One region of the Neobacillus sp. D3-1R genome, then DNA from elsewhere that is predicted to be linked to it. Evidence: a T-box and tRNA genes for the amino acid it is inferred to sense, from the RefSeq annotation. Region 1 holds a T-box; the other regions hold tRNA genes.
The links. A T-box is a leader RNA that pairs with one kind of tRNA and senses whether it is charged. The one in region 1 lies ahead of thrS (threonine--tRNA ligase), so its partner is inferred to be a tRNA-Thr.
Positions count from the first base shown of each region.

Region 2: it encodes a tRNA-Thr, which carries the amino acid that the T-box ahead of thrS (threonine--tRNA ligase) is inferred to sense. The anticodon was not compared.
Region 3: it encodes a tRNA-Thr, which carries the amino acid that the T-box ahead of thrS (threonine--tRNA ligase) is inferred to sense. The anticodon was not compared.

Region 1 is NZ_CP197471.1:3,305,544-3,310,534, reverse strand. It holds gene ACSBPO_RS17035 (putative sporulation protein YtxC) at 1-561, shown strand, start outside; T-box leader at 623-852, shown strand; gene thrS (threonine--tRNA ligase) at 917-2,848, shown strand; ribosomal protein L20 leader region at 2,998-3,128, shown strand; gene infC (translation initiation factor IF-3) at 3,199-3,705, shown strand; gene rpmI (50S ribosomal protein L35) at 3,718-3,918, shown strand; gene rplT (50S ribosomal protein L20) at 3,956-4,315, shown strand; gene ACSBPO_RS17010 (DUF1294 domain-containing protein) at 4,388-4,642, shown strand; gene ACSBPO_RS17005 (TVP38/TMEM64 family protein) at 4,715-4,991, shown strand, end outside.
Region 2 is NZ_CP197471.1:4,339,652-4,344,642, reverse strand. It holds rRNA gene ACSBPO_RS21870 (23S ribosomal RNA) at 1-2,068, shown strand, start outside; rRNA gene rrf (5S ribosomal RNA) at 2,161-2,276, shown strand; tRNA gene ACSBPO_RS21860 (tRNA-Asn) at 2,287-2,361, shown strand; tRNA gene ACSBPO_RS21855 (tRNA-Glu) at 2,379-2,453, shown strand; tRNA gene ACSBPO_RS21850 (tRNA-Val) at 2,525-2,600, shown strand; tRNA gene ACSBPO_RS21845 (tRNA-Thr) at 2,698-2,770, shown strand; tRNA gene ACSBPO_RS21840 (tRNA-Lys) at 2,781-2,856, shown strand; tRNA gene ACSBPO_RS21835 (tRNA-Leu) at 2,890-2,974, shown strand; tRNA gene ACSBPO_RS21830 (tRNA-Gly) at 3,002-3,076, shown strand; tRNA gene ACSBPO_RS21825 (tRNA-Leu) at 3,083-3,171, shown strand; tRNA gene ACSBPO_RS21820 (tRNA-Arg) at 3,243-3,319, shown strand; tRNA gene ACSBPO_RS21815 (tRNA-Pro) at 3,326-3,402, shown strand; tRNA gene ACSBPO_RS21810 (tRNA-Ala) at 3,425-3,500, shown strand; tRNA gene ACSBPO_RS21805 (tRNA-Ser) at 3,540-3,632, shown strand; tRNA gene ACSBPO_RS21800 (tRNA-Met) at 3,682-3,755, shown strand; tRNA gene ACSBPO_RS21795 (tRNA-Asp) at 3,787-3,862, shown strand; tRNA gene ACSBPO_RS21790 (tRNA-Phe) at 3,892-3,967, shown strand; tRNA gene ACSBPO_RS21785 (tRNA-Tyr) at 3,984-4,067, shown strand; tRNA gene ACSBPO_RS21780 (tRNA-His) at 4,135-4,210, shown strand; tRNA gene ACSBPO_RS21775 (tRNA-Gln) at 4,227-4,301, shown strand; tRNA gene ACSBPO_RS21770 (tRNA-Cys) at 4,309-4,382, shown strand; tRNA gene ACSBPO_RS21765 (tRNA-Gly) at 4,396-4,469, shown strand; tRNA gene ACSBPO_RS21760 (tRNA-Ile) at 4,480-4,556, shown strand; tRNA gene ACSBPO_RS21755 (tRNA-Asn) at 4,566-4,640, shown strand; tRNA gene ACSBPO_RS21750 (tRNA-Ser) at 4,653-4,743, shown strand; tRNA gene ACSBPO_RS21745 (tRNA-Arg) at 4,751-4,824, shown strand.
Region 3 is NZ_CP197471.1:969,899-974,889, reverse strand. It holds gene ACSBPO_RS04865 (methyl-accepting chemotaxis protein) at 1-1,299, shown strand, start outside; tRNA gene ACSBPO_RS04860 (tRNA-Leu) at 1,591-1,671, opposite strand; tRNA gene ACSBPO_RS04855 (tRNA-Leu) at 1,695-1,780, opposite strand; tRNA gene ACSBPO_RS04850 (tRNA-Cys) at 1,819-1,892, opposite strand; tRNA gene ACSBPO_RS04845 (tRNA-Gly) at 1,901-1,975, opposite strand; tRNA gene ACSBPO_RS04840 (tRNA-Gln) at 1,979-2,053, opposite strand; tRNA gene ACSBPO_RS04835 (tRNA-His) at 2,079-2,154, opposite strand; tRNA gene ACSBPO_RS04830 (tRNA-Trp) at 2,164-2,237, opposite strand; tRNA gene ACSBPO_RS04825 (tRNA-Tyr) at 2,305-2,388, opposite strand; tRNA gene ACSBPO_RS04820 (tRNA-Thr) at 2,405-2,477, opposite strand; tRNA gene ACSBPO_RS04815 (tRNA-Phe) at 2,515-2,587, opposite strand; tRNA gene ACSBPO_RS04810 (tRNA-Asp) at 2,624-2,700, opposite strand; tRNA gene ACSBPO_RS04805 (tRNA-Met) at 2,736-2,809, opposite strand; tRNA gene ACSBPO_RS04800 (tRNA-Val) at 2,865-2,940, opposite strand; tRNA gene ACSBPO_RS04795 (tRNA-Glu) at 2,947-3,021, opposite strand; tRNA gene ACSBPO_RS04790 (tRNA-Ser) at 3,038-3,129, opposite strand; tRNA gene ACSBPO_RS04785 (tRNA-Asn) at 3,138-3,212, opposite strand; rRNA gene rrf (5S ribosomal RNA) at 3,223-3,338, opposite strand; rRNA gene ACSBPO_RS04775 (23S ribosomal RNA) at 3,480-4,991, opposite strand, start outside.

The DNA.
Region 1 (4,991 bases):
GAACTAGCCGAACTAATTGTAGATGGTCAAGAAAAGAAGCTGTTGAAAATGGCCGTGATGGACCTGCTTCAAGATACGAATATCGCTTTTTCTTTTGAAGCATTTGTGAAGTTTCGTTTACGAGAATTTTTGGAGAAACTATTAAAATATGTGGAATTATCTATTGATGAATATAAAATGGAACAAGAATATCAAATGTTTATTCATACCTTAAGAGAGTTTCTTAATAAACGCCATGAAAAGGTCAAATATTTACATTTAGTGTACGATGAAGAACCAACTTTCTTTAATGATGAATTTGAAGAAATAAAAAGAGCAGAATTAACAAAAATGATCGATCGAAAATTACTCTCCAATCATCCTGTTTATGTTGATTCTGTCACGATTGCCCCACTATTATCGATTGCTCCAAGGACGATTTATTTATACGCCAAGAATCCAGATGACCCTTTAGTACGAACCATTAGAAATATTTTTGAAGAAAGGGTTATACTAAAATCGATTGAACAATTTTATGAGGCACAAATAGTGGATATGAAGAAGGTTAGCGAAAATTGGTGAAAAGCACACTTGATTTTCTAATCATTACAAACTATAATACTGTACATATTAATGATAATAGTAAAAAGTAATGATAAGGACATGGGTGTTCTACCAATCAGTTTTTTAGAGAGGGAAGTCCAGGCTGAAAACTTCCTAACTTGATCAGAATACTTACCACCTTTAAACTTCAACCTTGAACGAAATAGTAGGGGTTGACGGCAAAAACCGTTATCGATACAAAGTCATGACTTTTAGTTTAAGTTGTGAAAATTTGGGTGGAACCACGTGTTTATTAAACTCGTCCCTTTTCCTAGGGACGGGTTTTTTTATTTTATTTGACGCATAGCGCAATTTTAAAGGAGGAAGTAGTAACATGAGTGAGCTTGTAAAAGTTTCGTTTCCAGATGGTGCTGTTAAGGAGTTTCCTATGGGAACGACAACAGAAGATATAGCAGCATCCATTAGTTCAGGTCTAAAAAAGAAAGCCATCGCCGCTAAATTAAATGGTCAAATGTATGATCTTCGTCGTCCGATTATGGAAGATGGTGCGATTGAAATTATTACTCAAGATCAACCAGAGGCTATAGAGGTTTTACGTCATAGTTCTGCACACTTAATGGCACAAGCATTAAAACGTTTGTATCCTAAAGTAAAGCTTGGGGTTGGGCCGGTTATTGAAGGTGGATTTTATTATGATGTAGATGTTGAGGAATCTATTACACCGGAAGATTTACCGAAAATTGAAAAGGAAATGTCTAAAATTATTAATGAGAATTTAGATATTATCCGTAAAGAAGTTTCTAGAGACGAAGCTGTACAGCTTTTTAAAGAAATGGATGATGAGTATAAATTAGAATTAATTGAAGCCATTCCTGCTAATGAGACGGTTACGGTTTATCAACAAGGTGAATTTCTTGACCTTTGCCGTGGAGTCCATGTCCCTTCAACAGGGAAATTAAAGGAATTCAAGCTACTAAGTATTGCAGGTGCATACTGGCGCGGTAATAGCGACAATAAAATGCTTCAACGTATTTATGGAACTGCCTTCTTTAAGAAAGAGGATTTAGCAGAACACCTACGTTTATTGGAAGAAGCTAAGGAACGTGACCATCGTAAAATTGGTAAAGAATTAAACTTATTTACTAATAATCAATTAGTTGGACAAGGTCTACCTGTATGGCTGCCTAAAGGTGCAACCATTAGACGTACAATTGAACGATATATTGTTGATAAAGAAGTTCGTCTTGGATATGACCATGTATACACTCCAATCATGGGTAGTGTGGATCTTTATAAAACTTCTGGGCACTGGGCTCACTATCAAGAAGATATGTTCCCTGTAATGGAAATGGATAATGAACAGCTTGTTCTACGTCCAATGAACTGTCCGCACCATATGATGGTTTACAAGAATGCCCCGCATAGTTATCGTGAGCTGCCAATTCGTATTGCTGAGCTTGGAACGATGCATCGTTATGAAATGTCAGGAGCTTTATCAGGGTTACAGCGCGTTCGTGGTATGACTTTAAATGATGCACACATCTTTGTTCGTCCTGATCAAATTAAAGATGAATTTAAACGTGTTGTGAATTTAGTGTTAGAAGTGTATAAGGACTTTAACATTAACGATTATTCCTTCCGATTATCATACCGTGATCCTCAAGATACAGAAAAATATTTTGACGATGATGAAATGTGGAATAAGGCTCAATCCATGCTGAAAGAAGCGATGGATGAGATCGGTGTTAACTATTTTGAGGCTGAAGGCGAAGCGGCTTTCTACGGTCCAAAGCTTGATGTTCAAGTAAAAACAGCCCTTGGTAAAGAAGAAACATTATCAACCGTTCAATTAGATTTCTTATTACCAGAACGCTTTGATCTAAGCTATATCGGTGAGGATGGAAAACAGCATCGTCCGGTTGTTATTCACCGTGGTGTCGTATCAACTATGGAACGATTTGTTGCTTATTTAATCGAAGAATACAAGGGCGCTTTCCCAGCATGGTTAGCACCTGTTCAAGTTCAAGTGATCCCTGTTTCACCAACTGTTCATGGTGACTATGCTCGTGAAGTAAAGGAATTGCTTCAATCAAAAGGATTACGTGTCGAGCTTGACCAACGTGATGAAAAAATCGGTTACAAAATCCGTGAAGCACAAATGCAAAAAATCCCTTACATGCTTGTAGTTGGGGATAAGGAAGTGGAAAATAAAGCTGTTAATGTTCGTAAATATGGAGAACAAGATTCAGAGACCGTATCACTTTCTGATTTTGCCAATAAGCTTGTAGCTGAAGTTACACGTTAATGGATAATGTTGTTATTTAGATTTTTTTTGAAAATCTATTGCAATGTGATGTATATTTTGATAATATTTAAAACGTTGTTGCAAAACATGAATTGTTTGACATAACATCATTGCCTATGATATAGTAACTAAGGTAATTGAATACAAGCTGAAACAAGAAGAAGCACCCGCTTCTCACCTGAATTGACGCCTTTAAGCAGTTGACAGGTTCTACGAAAACAACTATTGAATTTGTTTCGTTAAGTGTGGGTGTATAATGCATCCACACTTTTTTATTGTTTTAGCGGGATGTTGATTATTCGCTGTATTCGCTTAAAAAACCTTGGAGGTGTCTAACTATTAGTAAAGACATGATGTTAAACGAGGGAATTCGCGCACGCGAAGTTCGTCTTATCGACCAAAATGGTGACCAATTGGGAATCAAGACAAAAATCGAAGCATTAGAAATTGCTGCTCGTGTAAATCTTGATGTAGTATTAGTTGCACCAAATGCTAAACCACCTGTAGCTCGTATTATGGACTATGGAAAGTTTAAATTTGAGCAACAAAAGAAAGACAAAGAAGCTCGTAAAAATCAAAAGATCATCAATATTAAAGAGGTTCGCCTTAGCCCAACAATTGATGAGCATGACTTTAATACAAAGCTTCGTAACGCTATTAAATTTTTAGAAAAAGGCGATAAAGTAAAAGCATCAATCCGTTTTAAAGGACGTGCCATTACTCATAAAGAAATTGGTCAAAAAGTATTAGACCGTTTTTCAGCTGCTTGTGCTGAAGTAGCAACTGTTGAATCACCACCAAAAATGGATGGTCGCAGTATGTTCTTAATGTTAGCACCGAAAATTGATAAGCAATAGGAGGATACCATAATGCCTAAAATGAAAACTCACCGTGGCGCTGCAAAGCGTTTCAAAAGAACAGGGTCTGGTAAATTAAAGCGTTCACACGCATATAGAAGCCATATGTTCTCAAACAAATCACAAAAGCAAAAGCGTCATTTACGTAAAGCTTCTCTAGTTTCTCGTGGTGACTACAAGCGTATTCGTTTCTTATTAGTAAACGTTAAGTAATATTGATCGATTGATTGAAATATAGGAGGGAAAACACATGCCACGTGTAAAAGGCGGTACAGTTACTCGCAGACGTCGTAAAAAAATTATCAAATTAGCTAAAGGTTATTACGGTTCAAAACATACATTATACAAAGTTGCTAACCAACAAGTTATGAAATCTTTAATGTATGCTTTCCGTGACCGTCGCCAAAAGAAGCGCGACTTCCGTAAGCTTTGGGTTACTCGTATCAATGCTGCAGCTCGTATGAACGGTCTTTCTTACAGCCGTTTAATGCACGGTTTAAAGCTTGCTGGTATCGAAGTAAACCGCAAAATGCTTGCTGAATTAGCAATTAGCGACGCTAACGCATTTGCTGAATTAGCAAACGCTGCAAAAGCTCAATTCAATAAATAATTTTTATTGACCATAGCCATTCTCGGTTTCCGAGGGTGGCTTTTTGATTATTTTTATAGAGGAGAGGAAAACTTGGTTAGTATCATTTTACTTTTGATTAACCTGTATGGTTTTATTTTAATGGGAGTCGATAAAAATAAAGCTAAAAAAGGTCAATATCGAATAAGCGAAAGGGCCTTATGGATAACAGCTATTTGTTTTGGAGCCGTTGGTACAACAATTGGGATGAACATTTTTAGACATAAAACCAAACATACATCATTTCGCATTGGCTTTCCACTGCTTGCAGTGATTGAAATTGTTCTTTTTGCCTTATATTTAAAATAATTGTCATAATATCTTGTCTGATTTTATAGACTTTACAAGTACCTCCTTAAGTCAGTCAGAGAAGGTGAAAAAATGAATGAGCAACTATCCATGGTGTTTATACTAGTAGAATCTGTTGGCATTCTTGCACCGTTAGTCTTTATTTTATTTCATTTATTGAGGCAATTCTTATTTATTCCTGTGGCAGTGGTCTGTATAGCTGGGGGAGTATTGTTTGGTACTGCATTAGGTACGGTTTATTCTTTAATCGGTTTAATGTTAGTTAGCATTCTATTTTATTTTATCGTTCAAAAAATGCCAAAAACGTATGACAAACTGTCAAAAATAAAAGAGAAATGGTTTGGACCAT
Region 2 (4,991 bases), 1.0 Mb from region 1:
AGCTTTAGGGCTAGCCTCACGTAGTAAGAGTCTTGGAGGTAGAGCACTGTTTGGACTAGGGGCCCTCATCGGGTTACCGAATTCAGACAAACTCCGAATGCCAAAGACTTATCCGTGGGAGTCAGACTGCGAGTGATAAGATCCGTAGTCAAAAGGGAAACAGCCCAGACCACCAGCTAAGGTCCCAAAGTTTACGTTAAGTGGAAAAGGATGTGGAGTTGCTTAGACAACCAGGATGTTGGCTTAGAAGCAGCCACCATTTAAAGAGTGCGTAATAGCTCACTGGTCGAGTGACTCTGCGCCGAAAATGTATCGGGGCTAAACGTAACACCGAAGCTGTGGATTGACACCATATGGTGTCAGTGGTAGGAGAGCGTTCTAAGGGCGTTGAAGCTAGACCGTAAGGACTGGTGGAGCGCTTAGAAGTGAGAATGCCGGTATGAGTAGCGAAAGATGGGTGAGAATCCCATCCACCGTATGCCTAAGGTTTCCTGAGGAAGGCTCGTCCGCTCAGGGTTAGTCGGGACCTAAGCCGAGGCCGAAAGGCGTAGGCGATGGATAACAGGTTGATATTCCTGTACCACCTCTTTATCGTTTGAGCAATGGGGGGACGCAGAAGGATAGGGTAAGCGCACTGTTGGATATGTGCGTCTAAGCAGTTAGGCTGGTAACGAGGCAAATCCCGTTACCGTGAAGGCTGAGCTGTGATAGCGAGGGAAATATAGTACCGAAGTTCCTGATTCCACGCTGCCAAGAAAAGCCTCTAGCGAGATAAAAGGTGCCCGTACCGCAAACCGACACAGGTAGGCGAGGAGAGAATCCTAAGGTGTGCGAGAGAACTCTCGTTAAGGAACTCGGCAAAATGACCCCGTAACTTCGGGAGAAGGGGTGCTTTTTGGGGTGAATAGCCTCGAAAAGCCGCAGTGAATAGGCCCAGGCGACTGTTTAGCAAAAACACAGGTCTCTGCGAAGCCGTAAGGCGAAGTATAGGGGCTGACGCCTGCCCGGTGCTGGAAGGTTAAGAGGAGGGGTTAGCGCAAGCGAAGCTCTGAATCGAAGCCCCAGTAAACGGCGGCCGTAACTATAACGGTCCTAAGGTAGCGAAATTCCTTGTCGGGTAAGTTCCGACCCGCACGAAAGGCGTAACGATCTGGGCACTGTCTCAACGAGAGACTCGGTGAAATTATAGTACCTGTGAAGATGCAGGTTACCCGCGACAGGACGGAAAGACCCCGTGGAGCTTTACTGTAGCCTGATATTGAATTTTGGTACAGCTTGTACAGGATAGGTAGGAGCCTGAGAAGCCGGAGCGCCAGCTTCGGTGGAGGCGTCGGTGGGATACTACCCTGGCTGTATTGAAATTCTAACCCGCACCCCTCTATCGGGGTGGGAGACAGTGTCAGGTGGGCAGTTTGACTGGGGCGGTCGCCTCCTAAAGAGTAACGGAGGCGCCCAAAGGTTCCCTCAGAATGGTTGGAAATCATTCGTAGAGTGTAAAGGCACAAGGGAGCTTGACTGCGAGACCTACAAGTCGAGCAGGGACGAAAGTCGGGCTTAGTGATCCGGTGGTTCCGCATGGAAGGGCCATCGCTCAACGGATAAAAGCTACCCCGGGGATAACAGGCTTATCTCCCCCAAGAGTCCACATCGACGGGGAGGTTTGGCACCTCGATGTCGGCTCATCGCATCCTGGGGCTGTAGTCGGTCCCAAGGGTTGGGCTGTTCGCCCATTAAAGCGGTACGCGAGCTGGGTTCAGAACGTCGTGAGACAGTTCGGTCCCTATCCGTCGTGGGCGTAGGAAATTTGAGAGGAGCTGTCCTTAGTACGAGAGGACCGGGATGGACGCACCACTGGTGTACCAGTTGTCTTGCCAAAGGCATCGCTGGGTAGCTATGTGCGGACGGGATAAGTGCTGAAAGCATCTAAGCATGAAGCCCCCCTCAAGATGAGATTTCCCATAGCGCAAGCTAGTAAGAACCCTGAAAGATGATCAGGTTGATAGGTCAGAGGTGGAAGCGCGGTGACGTGTGGAGCTGACTGATACTAATCGTTCGAGGACTTAACCAAAACATTTGGATATCCAAATTAGGCAAACTCGTTTTTACTTCTTCTAATACATTATCTAGTTTTGAGGGAACAAAAACCTCAACAAAATATAGTCTGGTGGCGATGGCGAGAAGGTCACACCCGTTCCCATACCGAACACGGAAGTTAAGCTTCTCAGCGCCGATGGTAGTTGGAGGATTCCTCCTGTGAGAGTAGGACGTCGCCAGGCATAATATTGTTCCGCAGTAGCTCAGTGGTAGAGCATTCGGCTGTTAACCGAACGGTCGTAGGTTCGAGTCCTACCTGCGGAGCCATATAAACAGTTTAATATGGCCCATTGGTCAAGCGGTTAAGACACCGCCCTTTCACGGCGGTAACACGGGTTCGAATCCCGTATGGGTCACCAATCTTTTTTCACGATAGTGAAAAGAAGTTTCATTAAATCGCGACAGCGAAAAGAAAGTTCCTTATTATTTTGGAGGATTAGCTCAGCTGGGAGAGCATCTGCCTTACAAGCAGAGGGTCGGCGGTTCGATCCCGTCATCCTCCACCATAGATTTTTTACGATAGTAAAAAGATCTATTCTTAATTTCGCGAGAGCGAAAAGAACTTTCCTTAAAATTATGATATTGAAGATTAGCTTATATTATGCCGGTGTAGCTCAATTGGTAGAGCAACTGACTTGTAATCAGTAGGTTGGGGGTTCAAGTCCTCTCGCCGGCATTTTTTATTGGAGCCATTAGCTCAGTCGGTAGAGCATCTGACTTTTAATCAGAGGGTCGAAGGTTCGAGTCCTTCATGGCTCACCAGATTTTTTACGATAGTAAAGGAAATTATCATATGCGGGTGTGGCGGAATTGGCAGACGCACCAGACTTAGGATCTGGCGCCGCAAGGCGTGGGGGTTCGACTCCCTTCACCCGCACCATGTTTTTTTTCATAGCGAAAAATGTGCGCGGAAGTAGTTCAGTGGTAGAACACCACCTTGCCAAGGTGGGGGTCGCGGGTTCGAATCCCGTCTTCCGCTCCAACAAATGCCGGGGTGGCGGAACTGGCAGACGCACAGGACTTAAAATCCTGCGGTAGGTGACTACCGTACCGGTTCGATTCCGGTCCTCGGCACCAAAGTTTTTTCGCGATAGCGAAAAGAACTTTCCTTAAATCTTTTAATAGATAAGAAAAGATGAGAATAAAATGCGCCCGTAGCTCAATTGGATAGAGCGTCTGACTACGGATCAGAAGGTTATGGGTTCGACTCCTTTCGGGCGCGCCATATTTACGGGAAGTAGCTCAGCTTGGTAGAGCACTTGGTTTGGGACCAAGGGGTCGCAGGTTCGAATCCTGTCTTCCCGACCACTAATTTAATTATAACTATCCTGGGGTCTTAGCTCAGCTGGGAGAGCGCCTGCCTTGCACGCAGGAGGTCAGGGGTTCGATCCCCCTAGACTCCACCAAATATTTTTCGATAGAAAAATAACTGTCCTTAATATTACGGAGGAATACCCAAGTCCGGCTGAAGGGATCGGTCTTGAAAACCGACAGGCGGGTTAAACCGCGCGGGGGTTCGAATCCCTCTTCCTCCGCCATATTTATTTTAAAATGGTGCATGTATAAAGCGAAATATATTATTATCGACGCGGGGTGGAGCAGCCCGGTAGCTCGTCGGGCTCATAACCCGAAGGTCGCAGGTTCAAATCCTGCCCCCGCAATAATCCATTTTTTTAAGTAAAATGTATCTATGGTCCCGTGGTGTAGCGGTTAACATGCCTGCCTGTCACGCAGGAGATCGCGGGTTCGATTCCCGTCGGGACCGCCATTTATATTTTTGATAGAAATTAATATATTGGCTCAGTAGCTCAGTCGGTAGAGCAAAGGACTGAAAATCCTTGTGTCGGCGGTTCGATTCCGTCCTGAGCCACCATTTTTCCATATTTTATGGAGGGGTAGCGAAGTGGCTAAACGCGGCGGACTGTAAATCCGCTCCTTTGGGTTCGGCGGTTCGAATCCGTCCCCCTCCACCATGTATTTTTGTGATAGCAAAATAATTATGGCTTTTTTTGCGTTAATGAAAATAAACTATTTATAATGGCGGTTGTGGTGAAGTGGTTAACACGCCAGATTGTGGCTCTGGTACTCGCGGGTTCGATTCCCGTCAATCGCCCCATTTTAACTAATATGATTGGGCTATAGCCAAGCGGTAAGGCATCGCACTTTGACTGCGACATGCGTTGGTTCAAATCCAGCTAGCCCAGCCAACCTTAAGGCAGCATAGCCAAGTGGTAAGGCAGAGGTCTGCAAAACCTTTATCCCCGGTTCAAATCCGGGTGTTGCCTCCAAATTTTAATATATGCGGGTGTAGTTTAATGGTAAAACCTCAGCCTTCCAAGCTGATGTCGTGGGTTCGATTCCCATCACCCGCTCCAATTTTAATAGGGGCCTATAGCTCAGCTGGTTAGAGCGCACGCCTGATAAGCGTGAGGTCGATGGTTCGAGTCCATTTAGGCCCACCATAAAATTGTTCCGCAGTAGCTCAGTGGTAGAGCATTCGGCTGTTAACCGAACGGTCGTAGGTTCGAGTCCTACCTGCGGAGCCATTTTTTTTATTTGGGGAAGTACTCAAGAGGCTGAAGAGGCGCCCCTGCTAAGGGTGTAGGTCGGGTAACCGGCGCGAGGGTTCAAATCCCTCCTTCTCCGCCATAAAATTGCGCCTTTAGCTCAGCTGGATAGAGCATACGCCTTCTAAGCGTACGGTCAGAGGTTCGAATCCTCTAAGGCGCGTAAACAACTTTTAACGTCTCATACATAAAAATAAATGATTAAAGATTTAAGAAACAGCATCCTTTACGATGCTGTTTTTTTGCCGTTATTCAAGTTCTTAGAAATCGGTATGCATTAACTTTGTAAAAAATAGGCATTCACCTATATTTACTTCATGCATAACATAG
Region 3 (4,991 bases), 2.3 Mb from region 1:
CAGATACATAATTTAAAGACTGTTGGAAACTTTAACTTTAAATATGAAGGTGAAGAAAAATCAATGATAGTGGTAAAAAATCCAACTACTCATTGGGCAATCACTGGCAGTATTAACATTTCAGATTTAAATAAGAAATCATCTAAAATTGTATTCCCATTAGCTGTTACTAGTATTATTTTATTAATCTTAAGTATCCTTGCTAGTATCGTCTTATCTAGAAAAATTTCGAGACCATTAAACGACCTTTCCAAAACTGCGAAAGAAATTGAGAATGGGAATTTAACCATTCGTTCAACTATAACAAGAAAGGACGAAATTGGATCTCTTACAAACAGCTTTAATCATATGATATCTGAGCTGCATTCGACTATAGTCGAGGTCGCAACTATTTCGAAGCAGGTCAAATCAGCCTCTAATATATTATCTCAAAGTGCAGATGAAAGCGCTGTTACTTCAGATGAAGTTTCTCAAGCCATGCAAGAAATTTCAGTTGGAACAATGAACCAATCTGAGCTTATTGAAAAATGTTTAATATCCATCCAAAATCTAGGCGATCAATTTGATTATTTAGACCAACAAATGAAACATATGATGGAGAACTCAGAATTAATGATTAATACTTCGGAAAAAGGTTTACATGTTCTTGATCATTTAAGAACAAATTCTACACAAACAAATGAAAAAATAAATACGATGGTTAAAGCTATTCACATGCTTGATAATCGCTCTAAAAATATCAGTACAATTATAAATACCATTTCGCAAATTTCTAATCAAACCAATTTATTAGCTTTAAATGCGGCAATTGAGGCTGCTCGTGCAGGGGAAGCAGGTAAGGGATTTGCGGTTGTAGCAGGAGAAGTAAGATCTTTAGCTGAACAAACAGGAATATCCTTACAAGATATAGAAAAGTTGATTTTTGAAATGCAAGAAGAAATGGGCGTCACCATTCAACAAATTGAGGAAACACATACTGTTACTGAACTTCAACAAGAAGGTGTAAATAATACGGAAACAGTTTTTCATGAGATTACAAAAGATATTAAGAATAATTATGAAATTATAAAGAATGTCCATGATCAAATGGATGTCATGATTTCTAATAAAGATTTAGTTATACAAACTTTTGAATCCATAAGTGCAATTTCTCAAGAAACTGCCAGTGGTGCTGAAGAAGTTGCTGCCTCAATAGAAGAACAAACTGCATCTGTACAAAACTTGGCAGCTCTAAGTATCCACCTAGAAGAACAAGCAAATCTATTAAAAGCACGCTGTGATGTATTTCATTTAGACTAAAAGATAATGAAAATATTCAGTGATAATGGTCAATACCTTGGGTAATCAGGGTATTGGTTTTATTTTTCTATTATCATGTGAAAGAAAGACTCATATTTGTAATTCAACCATTTACTGCACCTTTTTTTACATTTAGCCATGCAACTGTATATGGCTAAACGTATGACAGAGATCTAACCCTATTATATTTGCTTGTTTACCAGGTAAGAGTCGTAATTTAGATAAATAAAAAACGCTTCTTACAAAGTGTAAGAAACGTTGTTCAAAAAGTTTATTTAACTAATGTAATGATACCGGTGGTCGGGGTCGAACCGACACTCCAGAGGAACACGATTTTGAGTCGTGCGCGTCTGCCAATTCCGCCACACCGGCGCGGTTAAATAATAGTTTTGTAATGCCGAGGACCGGAATCGAACCGGTACGGTAGTCACCTACCGCAGGATTTTAAGTCCTGTGCGTCTGCCAGTTCCGCCACCCCGGCAAAATATAAAAGTGCCCCAATCCAACTCATTTAAGAAATGGAGGCGGCAACCGGATTCGAACCGGTGGTAAAGGTTTTGCAGACCTCTGCCTTACCACTTGGCTATGCCGCCAAAATAATTGGAGCGGAAGACGGGATTCGAACCCGCGACCCCCACCTTGGCAAGGTGGTGTTCTACCACTGAACTACTTCCGCAAATGGCTGGGCTAGCTGGATTTGAACCAACGCATGTCGCAGTCAAAGTGCGATGCCTTACCGCTTGGCTATAGCCCAATTATTTTATATTTTTAAATAAATATGGGGCGATCGAGGGGAATCGAACCCCCGAGTGCCAGAGCCACAATCTGGTGCGTTAACCACTTCGCCACGACCGCCATATTATTTGGCAGGGGTAGTAGGAATCGAACCCACACCAAAGGTTTTGGAGACCTTCGTTCTACCTTTAAACTATACCCCTATTATAAATTACTTATTTTCCATAGTGCAATTTAAGGATATCTATTTTCGCTATCGCGAAAAAGATTTGGTGGAGGGGGACGGATTCGAACCGCCGAACCCAAGGGAGCGGATTTACAGTCCGCCGCGTTTAGCCACTTCGCTACCCCTCCATTTAATTTTAAACAGTGCCGGCGAGAGGACTTGAACCCCCAACCTACTGATTACAAGTCAGTTGCTCTACCAATTGAGCTACACCGGCATGTAAGGAGACTTTTACACTTAGAAAAAAATCAAGGTGGCTCAGGACGGAATCGAACCGCCGACACAAGGATTTTCAGTCCTTTGCTCTACCGACTGAGCTACTGAGCCATAATTTGTTTTATTATTAAATTATTAAAATATAAATGGCGGTCCGGACGGGACTCGAACCCGCGACCTCCTGCGTGACAGGCAGGCATTCTAACCAACTGAACTACCGGACCAAAATTATTTTCAAGCTATGCTTGAAAATAACTAATTGCGGGGGCAGGATTTGAACCTGCGACCTTCGGGTTATGAGCCCGACGAGCTACCGGGCTGCTCCACCCCGCGACAATATTAAATCTACCTTATTAACTTTTCTATGTTCATATAGCATAGAGTAATATGGTGGAGGATGACGGGATCGAACCGCCGACCCTCTGCTTGTAAGGCAGATGCTCTCCCAGCTGAGCTAATCCTCCATTTATTGGTGACCCATACGGGATTCGAACCCGTGTTACCGCCGTGAAAGGGCGGTGTCTTAACCGCTTGACCAATGGGCCATATTAAATATTATAATGGCGGAGAGCAAGGGATTTGAACCCTTGAGACAGGGTTACCCGCCTACACGATTTCCAATCGTGCTCCTTCGGCCACTCGGACAGCTCTCCAAAAAATATGGCTCCGCAGGTAGGACTCGAACCTACGACCGTTCGGTTAACAGCCGAATGCTCTACCACTGAGCTACTGCGGAACAATGTTATGCCTGGCGACGTCCTACTCTCACAGGAGGAATCCTCCAACTACCATCGGCGCTGAGAAGCTTAACTTCCGTGTTCGGTATGGGAACGGGTGTGACCTTCTCGCCATCGCCACCAGACTTTTTTCAGTGACACTATTTTATTATAATGTTTTCCTGAAAAATTTCAAGAGGAAATTTAAAACTTTTTGTTCCCTCAAAACTAGATAATGTATTAGAAGAAGTAAAAACGAGTTTGCCTTATTTGGATATCCAAATATTTTGGTTAAGTCCTCGAACGATTAGTATCAGTCAGCTCCACACGTCACCGCGCTTCCACCTCTGACCTATCAACCTGATCATCTTTCAGGGTTCTTACTAGCTTACGCTATGGGAAATCTCATCTTGAGGGGGGCTTCATGCTTAGATGCTTTCAGCACTTATCCCGTCCGCACATAGCTACCCAGCGATGCCTTTGGCAAGACAACTGGTACACCAGCGGTGCGTCCATCCCGGTCCTCTCGTACTAAGGACAGCTCCTCTCAAATTTCCTACGCCCACGACGGATAGGGACCGAACTGTCTCACGACGTTCTGAACCCAGCTCGCGTACCGCTTTAATGGGCGAACAGCCCAACCCTTGGGACCGACTACAGCCCCAGGATGCGATGAGCCGACATCGAGGTGCCAAACCTCCCCGTCGATGTGGACTCTTGGGGGAGATAAGCCTGTTATCCCCGGGGTAGCTTTTATCCGTTGAGCGATGGCCCTTCCATGCGGAACCACCGGATCACTAAGCCCGACTTTCGTCCCTGCTCGACTTGTAGGTCTCGCAGTCAAGCTCCCTTGTGCCTTTACACTCTACGAATGATTTCCAACCATTCTGAGGGAACCTTTGGGCGCCTCCGTTACTCTTTAGGAGGCGACCGCCCCAGTCAAACTGCCCACCTGACACTGTCTCCCACCCCGATAGAGGGGTGCGGGTTAGAATTTCAATACAGCCAGGGTAGTATCCCACCGACGCCTCCACCGAAGCTGGCGCTCCGGCTTCTCAGGCTCCTACCTATCCTGTACAAGCTGTACCAAAATTCAATATCAGGCTACAGTAAAGCTCCACGGGGTCTTTCCGTCCTGTCGCGGGTAACCTGCATCTTCACAGGTACTATAATTTCACCGAGTCTCTCGTTGAGACAGTGCCCAGATCGTTACGCCTTTCGTGCGGGTCGGAACTTACCCGACAAGGAATTTCGCTACCTTAGGACCGTTATAGTTACGGCCGCCGTTTACTGGGGCTTCGATTCAGAGCTTCGCTTGCGCTAACCCCTCCTCTTAACCTTCCAGCACCGGGCAGGCGTCAGCCCCTATACTTCGCCTTACGGCTTCGCAGAGACCTGTGTTTTTGCTAAACAGTCGCCTGGGCCTATTCACTGCGGCTTTTCGAGGCTATTCACCCCAAAAAGCACCCCTTCTCCCGAAGTTACGGGGTCATTTTGCCGAGTTCCTTAACGAGAGTTCTCTCGCACACCTTAGGATTCTCTCCTCGCCTACCTGTGTCGGTTTGCGGTACGGGCACCTTTTATCTCGCTAGAGGCTTTTCTTGGCAGCGTGGAATCAGGAACTTCGGTACTATATTTCCCTCGCTATCACAGCTCAGCCTTCACGGTAACGGGATTTGCCTCGTTACCAGCCTAACTGCTTAGACGCACATATCCAACAGTGCGCTTACCCTATCCTTCTGCGTCCCCCCATTGCTCAAACGATAAAGAGGTGGTACAGGAATATCAACCTGTTATCC